Alicycliphilus denitrificans K601: one gene and its partner. The protein of the gene in region 1 interacts with the protein of each later gene in a pairwise test. Links are inferred from orthologs where the notes say so. Each region holds a gene or a part of one and is shown on either strand. Other genes may lie near its edges.

Region 1 (5,008 bases):
CGCTGGGCGCCGCCCAGCCCCGAAAGCGCGCGCCCAGGCGCGTGCTGCCCGGCTTCGGGCTCACGCTGGGCTACACGCTGTTCTACCTGAGCCTCATCGTGCTGATCCCGCTGCTGGCCCTGCTGTTCAAGAGCTTTTCCATGACCTGGCCGCAGTTCTGGGAGGCCGTGGCCGCGCCGCGCGTGCTGGCCTCGTACCGGCTCACGTTCGGCGCCTCGTTCATCGCCGCCTGCGTGAATCTGGTGTTCGGCCTGCTGATCGCCTGGGTGCTGGTGCGCTACCAGTTCCCGGGCAAGAAGGTCGTGGACGCGCTGGTGGATCTGCCGTTCGCCCTGCCCACGGCCGTGGCTGGCATCTCGCTCACCGCGCTGCTGGCGGGCAACGGCTGGGTGGGCCAGTATTTCGAGCCGCTGGGCATACAGCTGGCGTTCAACCCCAATGGCGTGGTGATCGCGCTGATCTTCATCGGCCTGCCCTTCGTGGTGCGCACGGTGCAGCCGGTGCTGGAGGACAGTGAGAAGGAACTGGAGGAGGCCGCGACCAGCCTGGGCGCGACGCGCTGGCAGATCTTCCGCCACGTGATCCTGCCGGGCATCATGCCGGCGCTGCTCACGGGCTTCGCCATGGCCTTCGCGCGCGCCATCGGCGAGTACGGCTCGGTCATCTTCATCGCGGGCAACATGCCCATGGTGTCGGAGATCACGCCGCTCATCATCATCGGCAAGCTGGAGCAGTACGACTACGCGGGCGCCACGGCCGTGGCCGTGGTGATGCTGCTGATCTCCTTCGTCATGCTGCTGGTCATCAACGCGCTGCAGGCCTGGCAGCGGCGCCACGCGGGGATGCCGGCATGAGCGCCGCCGCCCGTACCGCCCCGCGCGCTCGCGCGGGTACGACCGAGGCGCCGTGGGTCCGGTGGCTGCTCACCGGTATCGCCATGGCGTTCCTGCTGCTGTTCCTGGTGCTGCCGCTGGCGGCCGTGTTCACCGAGGCGCTGCGCAAGGGCGTCGATGCCTACCTGGCGGGACTGTCGGAGCCCGATGCCTGGTCCGCCATCCGGCTGACCCTGCTGACCGCGGCCATCGCCGTGCCCCTGAACCTGGTGTTCGGCGTGGCGGGAGCCTGGTGCATCGCCAAGTACGAGTTCAAGGGCAAGGCCTTCCTGACTACGCTGATCGATCTGCCGTTCTCCATCTCGCCCGTGGTGGCGGGCCTGATGTACGTGCTGGTGTTCGGAGCCAACGGCTGGTTCGGCCCCTGGCTGGCCGCGCACGACATCAAGATCATCTTCGCCGTGCCCGGCATCGTGCTGGCCACCGTGTTCGTCACCTTCCCCTTCATCGCGCGCGAGCTGATCCCGCTGATGCAGGCCCAGGGCAACGATGAGGAGCAGGCCGCCATCGTGCTGGGCGCGAGCGGCTGGCAGACCTTCTGGCACGTGACGCTGCCCAACATCAAGTGGGGACTGCTGTACGGCGTGATCCTGTGCAACGCGCGCGCCATGGGCGAGTTCGGCGCGGTGTCGGTGGTCTCGGGCCACATCCGCGGCCAGACCAACACCATCCCGCTGCACGTGGAGATCCTCTACAACGAATACCAGTCGGTCGCGGCGTTCGCCGCTGCCTCGCTGCTGGCGCTGCTGGCCCTGGTCACGCTGGTGATCAAGACGGTGGCCGAGTGGCAGAACGAGCAGCAGCGCAAGGCCGCCACGGAATTGCCGCCTGAGCGTCCGGCTGGCCGCTAAGGCGCATGGGTAAAGCGCAAAAAGCTATTGATTTATGAGCATAGAAATCCGCAACGTCAGCAAGCAGTTCGGCAGCTTCCAGGCCTTGCGCGACGTGAGCCTGGACATCCAGTCGGGCGAGCTGATCGCGCTGCTCGGCCCCTCGGGCTGCGGCAAGACCACGCTCCTGCGCATCATCGCCGGGCTGGAGACGCCCGACACGGGCAGCATCCACTTCAGCGGCGAGAACCAGACCGACGTGCACGTGCGCGAGCGCGGCGTGGGTTTCGTGTTCCAGCACTACGCGCTGTTCCGCCACATGACGGTGCTCGACAACGTGGCCTTCGGCCTGCGCATGAAGCCGCGCAGGGAGCGGCCCAGCGAAGCGCAGATCCGCCAGAAGGTCATGGACCTGCTCAAGCTGGTGCAGCTCGACTGGATCGCCGACCGCTACCCCTCGCAGCTCTCGGGCGGTCAGCGCCAGCGCATCGCCCTGGCGCGCGCGCTGGCGGTGGAGCCCAAGGTGCTGCTGCTCGACGAGCCCTTCGGCGCGCTGGACGCCAAGGTGCGCAAGGAACTGCGCCGCTGGCTGCGCCGCCTGCACGACGAACTGCACGTCACGTCGATCTTCGTGACGCACGACCAGGAGGAGGCGCTGGAGGTGGCCGACCGCGTGGTCGTCATCAACCAGGGCCGCATCGAGCAGCAGGGCACGCCCCAGCAGGTGTGGGACAACCCGGCCAGCCCCTTCGTCTACGGGTTCCTGGGCGACGTGAACCTGTTCAAGGGCCGCGCCAACGACGGCCGCATCCACCTGGACGAGGGCATGCAGCTCGACAGCCCCGAGGCCCGGCATGCCGACGGCGCTCCGGCCTTCGCCTACGTGCGCCCGCACGATCTGGACGTGGAGCGCTACTCCCCGGGCCAGGCGCTCGACGCGCACGGCCGCCCGCGCGGCATCGTGGTGCAGCTGGTGCGCTCCATCGTCGTGGGGCCGATCGCGCGGCTGGAACTAATTCCCGAAGGCAGCACCCAATCGGCGGACAATGCGGCCCCGGATATGCTGATCGAGGCGCAGATCCCGGCGCAGCAGTTCCACGACATGGGGCTGCGCGACGGCGAGATGCTGGTGGTCACGCCACGGCGCGCCAAGGTGTTTCTGGACGAAGCCGCCGGCATCTGAGCCCCGCCTGCTCCTGTGGAGCGGCGCGGCGCCCGGGCCGGCTCTATAGGAAAAAAGAAAAGTGTTGCTGAACTGGATAACGATCGCCCCGCGCCGCACCCTGGCGCTGATAAGCGCCGCCTGCCTGGGGCTGCTGGCCTTTGGCATGTACCTGCAGCATGTGGTGGGCCTGGAGCCATGCCCCATGTGCATCGTGCAGCGCTATGCTCTCATTAGCATAGCTGTCTTCGCAGGCTTGGCAAGCCTTAATGGCAAAAAAGCCTGGTGGATGGGCTGGAGCGTGGCGGCCCTGGCGATGGCGGGCTTCGGCGCCTTCACAGCCGCGCGCCAGAGCTGGCTGCAGTGGTACCCGCCCGAGGTGGCGGTCTGCGGGCGCGACTTCTACGGCATGATCGAGAACTACCCCATCAGCCGCGCGGTCCCGATGATCTTCCGCGGCTCGGGCGACTGCTCGGCGGTGGACTGGACATTCCTGGGCGGCTCCATCGCCAACTGGTCCTTCGTCTGCTTCGTGGTGTTCGCCATGCTGCTGCTGGTGCTGCTGGGCAGCCCGCGGGCCCGGCGCGCATAGCGCCTTGCGCCACCAGCCAGGCAAATACAATTGACAATTGGTGTTCAGGTTGCGCCGGTGCGGCGTGATCCACCGTCACATTGATTCATGGCTTGGCCGAAGGGGGAGCGCCTGCATGCCCGATGCATTGCAGAAATTGCTGGGGCGTCTGCAGGAGCTCAACGAAGTGGGCGCGGCCCTGTCGCGCGAGCGGGACATCGACCTCCTGCTCGAACGCATCCTGGATGCGGCGCAGATGCTCACCCATGCCGACGCCGGCACTCTGTACCGCGTGACCGATGACGGCAGCGCGCTGCGCTTCGCGCTCGTGCGCACCCATTCGCTGGGGCTGCACCAGGGCGGAAGGTCGGGGCAGGCGGTCGATTTCCCGGATTTGCCGCTCTACCTGCCCGACGGGCGAGCGAACGATTCGCTGGTGGCCGTGCACGCCGCCGTGCACGACTGCACGGTGAGCATTGCCGACGCCTGTGGCAGTGCGGACTTCGACTTCGCCGGCTCGCGGGCCTTCGACCAGCGTACGGGCTACCGCTCGTGCTCCTTCCTCACGGTGCCCTTGCGGAACCACGACCACGAGCTGGTCGGCGTGCTGCAGCTCATCAACGCCATCGACCCGGCCACGGGCGCGGTGCAGGCGTTCTCGCAGGAGGACTGCAGCATTGCCGAGTCGCTGGCCTCGCAGGCTGCGATCGCGGTGACGAACCGCCTGCTCATCACGCAGCACGAGCGCCTGTTCGAATCCTTCGTGAGCCTCATCAACCTGGCGATCGACGAGAAGTCGCCCTACACGGGCGGGCACTGCCAGCGCGTTCCGGCCCTGACCATGATGCTGGCCGAGGCCGCCGACGCCACCACCGAGGGGCCGCTTGCGGCGTTCACCATGACCGAGCGCGACCGCTACGAGCTCAAGATGGCGGGCCTGCTGCACGACTGCGGCAAGATCACCACGCCGGTGCACGTGGTGGACAAGGCGACCAAGCTGCAGACCCTCTACGACCGCATCGGCCTCGTGGACACGCGCTTCGAGGTGCTTAAGCGCGACGCCGAGATCGACATGCTGCGCCGCCAGCTCGCGCTGCGCCCGCAGGCCGATGCCGCGGCGGAGGAGCAGCTGCAGCGCGGCCTGCAGTGCCAGCTGCAGGAGCTCGACGGCGAGCGCGCCTTCCTGCGCCACTGCAACCTGGGCAGCGAGGCCATGCTCCCCCACGAGCAGCAGCGGGTGCGCGACATAGGCACGGGGCGCGGCTGGCGCGATCCGCAGGGGCGGCAGGCGAACTTCCTCACGCCGGACGAAATCGAGAACCTGAGCATCCGCTCGGGAACGCTCACGCTGGCCGAGCGCAGCATCGTCAACCACCACATCGTGGCCACGATCAGGATGCTCGAAAGCCTGCCCTGGCCCAAGCACCTGCGCAACGTGCCGGAATACGCGGGCGGCCACCACGAGCGCATGGACGGCAAGGGCTACCCGCGCGGGCTCGTGCGCGAGCAGCTGTCATGGCAGGCGCGCATGCTGGGCCTGGCCGACATCTTC
Region 2 (5,051 bases), 1.9 Mb from region 1 along the record:
CGGGTGCTCGTCGAATGTCGGGCGCCGCGGCGGTGCGCAGTCGATCACCCTGGGCACGGGCTGCACGCTGGGCAACGCGATCCATGAGATCGGGCACGCCGTTGGCCTGTGGCACGAGCAGAGCCGGGAGGACCGCGACCAGTTCGTGCAGGTCAACTGGGCGAACATCGATCCGGCGATGCAGCACAACTTCAACCAGCACATCCAGGACGGCGACGACCTGGGCGCGTACGACTTCGGGTCGATCATGCATTACCCGGCGACGGCCTTCTCGACCAACGGGCAGCCCACGCTGGTGCCGCGGGTGCCGCTGCCGCCGGGCGTCACCATGGGGCAGCGCACGGGCCTGTCCGCCGGCGACATCGCGGGCGTCCTGGCCATGTATCCCAATGTGCGGCCGACGATCAAGGAGATCGCCAAGGATCCGATCCGCGATACGGTCAAGGAAGTGCGCAAGGATCCGATCAGCGACACGGTCAAGGAGATTGCCAAGGATCCCATCCGTGACACGATCAAGGAGGTGCGCAAGGACCCGATCAGCGACACGGCCAAGGAGATCGGCAAGGACCCGATCAGGGAAACGGTCAAGGAGGTCGGCCGGGACCCGATCGGCCCTGGCCCCGGCCCGCTGATCAACCCGGCCGCCGGCGGGATTGCCACGCCCTTCGTGCTGGCCGGGGCGAGCCGCCAGCCGCAGATGGACAACCCCGGCGATGCGATGCAGCAGGCGGCCGAGCAGCTGGAGCAGCTCGCCGCCGCCCACCAGGAGGCCCAGGCCGCCGCCGATGCGCTGGCGCTGGAGCTGGAGCAGGCCCTGCAGGCCTGGCGCGCGATGGGGGGCGGCGAGGGGACGGCATGATCGTCGTCGTCTCCTACCCGGGCGAGGAGCACACCGACGCCGTGTGCGCGCGCCTGGCCGCCGCCGGGGAGCCGGTCCACCGGCTGGACCTGTCGGAGTTCCCCGGCCGGCGGCCGCTGGCCTTCGGCTGGCCCGGCCATGGCGCGCCGTCGCTGCAACTGCTGGGCGAGGAGCCCATCGACCTGGCGACGGCCGATGCCGTGTGGTGGCGGCGTGTGCGCCCCTTCGAGATAGACCCCGCGGTGGGGCCCGCCGACCGGCGCCAGTTCGCCCACAGCGAGACGGAGCAGGCCGTGCTGGGCATGCTCGATTCGATCGACGCGCCGTGGATCAATCCCCGCGGGGCCGACGATGCCGCGCACCGCAAGCCGCTGCAGTGGACGCAGGCCGCGGCCGTCGGCCTGACGCTGCCGCCGACCTGCGTGACGACGTCCGCCGATGCCGCGCGCGCCTTCTGCGACGCGCACCGCGGCGCCGGCGTGGTGTTCAAGCCCTTTCTCGCCAGCATCGCGGACTGGCGCGAGACCCGCCTGGTCGAGGCCGAGGACCTTGCGCGCCTGGAACTGGTGCGGCTGGCGCCGGTGATCTTCCAGCGCTGCATCCAGGGCGTGGACCTGCGCGTCACCGTGATCGGCGAGGCCATCTTTGCCGCCGAGATCGACGCCCGCGACAGCGACTACCCGACCGACATGCGCATGGTGATCGGCCAGGCGAAGATCCGTGCCGTCGAATTGCCCGCGGCATTGGCCGCCCGCCTGCTGGCCTTGATGCGGCGGCTCGGGCTGGTCTATGGCGCGATCGACTTGAAGCAGGACGCCCGCGGCGACTATTATTTCCTGGAGGTGAATCCCGCCGGCCAATGGCTGTTCGTGGAGTCGCGCACAGGCCTGCCGATCACGCAGGCGCATGCGGACGCGCTGCGCAGGCTCGCTGCCGGGCAGCGCCAGCGAAGGCGCCACGGCCCTTCATCATCCCAACCTATCAGGTCACGCCAAGACGATGCCCCATCTCGAAGGTCAGGTGCTATGGCCCAGCGACGCACCGCCGAGCGGCGCTGAGCTGGTGCTCACGGTCGAGCTGCGCGACGTCGGGCGCCAGGACGCCGCGGCGCCGCTGGTCGCGCAATATGCCGCCCCGGTGCGCGCGCCGGTGCATGGCGACGCCAGTGCGTTTCGCCTGGACTGGGCCGACCCGGCGGGCCTGCTGGGCCGGCCCACGTCCGAGCTCGCGCTGCAGGCGCGCGTCCTGGACGGCCGCGGCACGCTGCGGTACATCAGCACGGAGCATGTGGCCGCCGCGCAAGGCGCGTGCGTGAAACTGCAGCGCGTGGGCTGACGCGCGGCGCTCCCGCAATGGGCGGCCCAGGCCATGGCGCCGGCAGTGCCGAACTGCGCCACAATTCGCGCATGAACGCCCTGAACATCGCCGAATACACCCAGACGTTGGGTTTACAAGCAAAAGCCGCTTCAGCGCTTATGGCGCGTGCGCCAGCAGCTATTAAAAACAAAGCGTTGCTGGCGCTCGCCCGGCTGCTGCGCGAGAACGTCGGCGCGCTGCAGCTGGACAACGCGCGCGACCTGGAGCGCGCGCGCGCCGCGGGCCTGGCGGAGCCCATGGTGGACCGCCTGAAGCTCACGCCCAAGGTGATCGAGACCTGCGCCCAGGGCTGCGAGCAGCTGGCGGCCATGCCGGACATCATCGGCGAGATCATCGGGATGAAGCAGCAGCCCAGCGGCATCCGCGTGGGCCGGATGCGCGTGCCCATCGGCGTCTTCGGCATGATCTACGAGAGCCGGCCCAACGTGACCATCGAGGCGGCGTCCCTGAGCATCAAGAGCGGCAACGCCTGCATCCTGCGCGGCGGTTCCGAGGCCATCGACTCCAACCAGGCGCTGGCACGGCTGGTGGCTCGGGCGCTGGCCGAGGCCGGCCTGCCCGAGCACGGCGTGCAGCTGGTGCAGACCACCGACCGCGCGGCGGTGGGCCAGCTGATTGCCATGCCCGAGTACGTGGACGTGATCATCCCGCGCGGCGGCAAGGGGCTGATCGAGCGCATCAGTGCCGAGGCCAAGGTGCCCGTCATCAAGCACCTGGACGGCAACTGCCACACCTACGTGGACGACCCCTGCGACGTGGACATGGCCGTGAACGTGGCCGACAACGCCAAGACGAACAAGTACAGCCCCTGCAACGCGAGCGAGGGCCTGCTGGTGGCGCGCGGCGTGGCGGCCGGGTTCCTGCCGCGGATCGGCGCCGTCTACGCCGCCAAGGGCGTGCAGATGCGCGGCGACGCCGAGGCGCTGGCCATCCTGCGCGCCGTGCCGGGCGCCGACCTGGCCGAGGCCACCGAGCAGGATTGGAGCGAGGAGTACCTGGCGCCCATCATCAGCGTGAAGGTGGTGGCGGGGCTGGATGAAGCCATCGCGCACATCAACCGCTACGGCAGCCACCACACGGACGCCATCCTCACGCGCGACCACATGCACGCGCAGCGCTTTCTGCGCGAGGTGGATTCGGCCAGCGTGATGGTCAACGCCAGCACGCGCTTCGCCGACGGCTTCGAGTACGGCCTGGGCGCCGAGATCGGCATCAGCACGGACAAGTTCCACGCGCGCGGGCCCGTGGGCATCGAGGGCCTGACGTCGCTCAAGTGGGTGGTGCTGGGCGAGGGCGAGGTGCGGGGCTGATTAGCTCCTGACTTAATAGCTGATAGAGCGTATCCACATTGGTCTAGAGGCCAATTTCATATGAAAATCATCATCCTGGGCGCGGGCCGCGTGGGCCAGAGCGCGGCGGCCAGCCTGGTGTCAGAGAGCAACGACATCACCGTCATCGACACCGATGCCCAGCGCCTGCGCGACCTGGAGGCGCGCCTGGATCTGCGCGGCGTGGTAGGCAACGGCATAGACCCGGCCGTGCTGGCCGAGGCCGGCGCGCGCGACACCGACCTGCTCATCGCCTGCGCGGCGCAGGACGAGACCAACCTGGTCTGCGCCAAGGTGGCGCAGATGCAGTTCAACGTGCCGAGCTGCATCGCGCGCGTGCGCACCAACGGTTTCGAGGACGGCAGCGCGCTGCTCTCGCGCGAGGGCTTCGCGGTGGACCACATCCTGTGCCCCGAGAACTCGCTGGTGCGCTACATCGGCAAGCTCATGGAATACCCCGGCGCGTTGCAGGTGCGCGAGTTCGCCGACGGGCGCGCCTGCCTGGTGTCGGCGCGCGCGCGCGCCGGCGCGCCGGCCGTGGGCCTGGAGATCAAGCTGCTGCGCGAGCAGATGCCGGACGTGGCGGTGCGCATCGTCGCCATCTACCGGCGCTTTCCCGACGAGCCCGACCGCTTCGTGCCCTGCGACGGCGCCACGCGCATCGAGCCGGGCGACGAGGTGTTCGCGCTGGCCGGCCGCGAGCGCGTGCCCCAGGTGCTGGCGGCGCTGCGCATGCGCCCGGGCCAGCCGCCGCGCGTGGTGCGCCGCATCATGATGGCCGGCGGCGGCGTGGTCAGCGAGCGCCTGGCGCGCGCCCTCGCGGCCGAGCAGGGGCGCTTCAACATCAAGATCATCGAGCACGACGCGCAGCGCTGCGTGGCGCTGGCGTCGAACCTGCCCGAGGAAGTGCTGGTGCTGCAGGGCGAGTCGTCGGACGAGGAGCTGCTGGGCGAGGAGGGCATCGAGGAGGTGGACTTCTTCCTGGCGCTGTCCAACGACGACGAGAACAACATCATGTCTTGCCTGCTGGCTAAGCGCATGGGCGCGCGCCGCGTGCTGGCGCTCATCGACCGCCAGGCCTATGCCGAGCTGATGCACGGCACGCAGATCGACATCGCCCTGACGCCCGCGCAGGCCATGCTGGGCGAACTGCTGGCCTACACGCGCCAGGGCGACGTGCAGGCAGTGCACAGCCTGCGCCGCGGCGTGGCCGAGGCGCTGGAGATCGTGGCGCGCGGCGACCGCAAGAGTTCGCGCGTGGTGGGCCGGCGCGTGGAGGATCTGTCGCTGCCGCCGGCTGTGCACATGGGCCTGATCGTACGCGGCCTGCCCGACCCGGACGCGCCGCCGCCGCCCGAGGGCGCCATCGTGCCTGTGCAGCCGCGCACGCCCGAGGTCATCATCCCGCGCAGCCACACGGTGATCGAGAGCAACGACCATGTGGTGTTCTTTCTGCCGAACAAGCGCCTGGTGCGCGAGGTGGAAAA

What was found.
Region 2: the proteins of ALIDE2_RS13080 (region 1) and ALIDE2_RS22105 interact in binary tests that used the Escherichia coli proteins (3 or more experiments, as listed by UniProt). The link is inferred for Alicycliphilus denitrificans K601 from one-to-one orthologs.

Annotation. Positions count from the first base shown.
Region 1 is NC_015422.1:2,745,927-2,750,934, reverse strand. The notes cover bases 940-3,842. They hold ALIDE2_RS13080 (sulfate/molybdate ABC transporter ATP-binding protein), read left to right. Parts: upstream 940-1,778; coding sequence 1,779-2,906; downstream 2,907-3,842. Other genes in these bases: ALIDE2_RS13070 (HD family phosphohydrolase), read left to right, coding at 3,593-3,842; ALIDE2_RS13075 (disulfide bond formation protein B), read left to right, coding at 2,968-3,477; cysW (sulfate ABC transporter permease subunit CysW), read left to right, coding at 940-1,744. In the rest of the region: sulfate ABC transporter permease subunit CysT, read left to right, coding at 1-854; more of cysW, read left to right, coding at 851-939; more of ALIDE2_RS13070, read left to right, coding at 3,843-5,008. UniProt on the Escherichia coli protein: Part of the ABC transporter complex CysAWTP involved in sulfate/thiosulfate import. Responsible for energy coupling to the transport system.
Region 2 is NC_015422.1:4,670,932-4,675,982, reverse strand. The notes cover bases 1,460-4,405. They hold ALIDE2_RS22105 (glutamate-5-semialdehyde dehydrogenase), read left to right. Parts: upstream 1,460-2,265; coding sequence 2,266-3,546; downstream 3,547-4,405. Other genes in these bases: trkA (Trk system potassium transporter TrkA), read left to right, coding at 3,607-4,405; ALIDE2_RS22110 (hypothetical protein), read left to right, coding at 1,859-2,194; ALIDE2_RS22115 (MvdC/MvdD family ATP grasp protein), read left to right, coding at 1,460-1,917. In the rest of the region: Dot/Icm T4SS effector Zinc-dependent metalloprotease LegP, read left to right, coding at 1-859; more of ALIDE2_RS22115, read left to right, coding at 856-1,459; more of trkA, read left to right, coding at 4,406-5,051. UniProt on the Escherichia coli protein: Catalyzes the NADPH-dependent reduction of L-glutamate 5-phosphate into L-glutamate 5-semialdehyde and phosphate. The product spontaneously undergoes cyclization to form 1-pyrroline-5-carboxylate.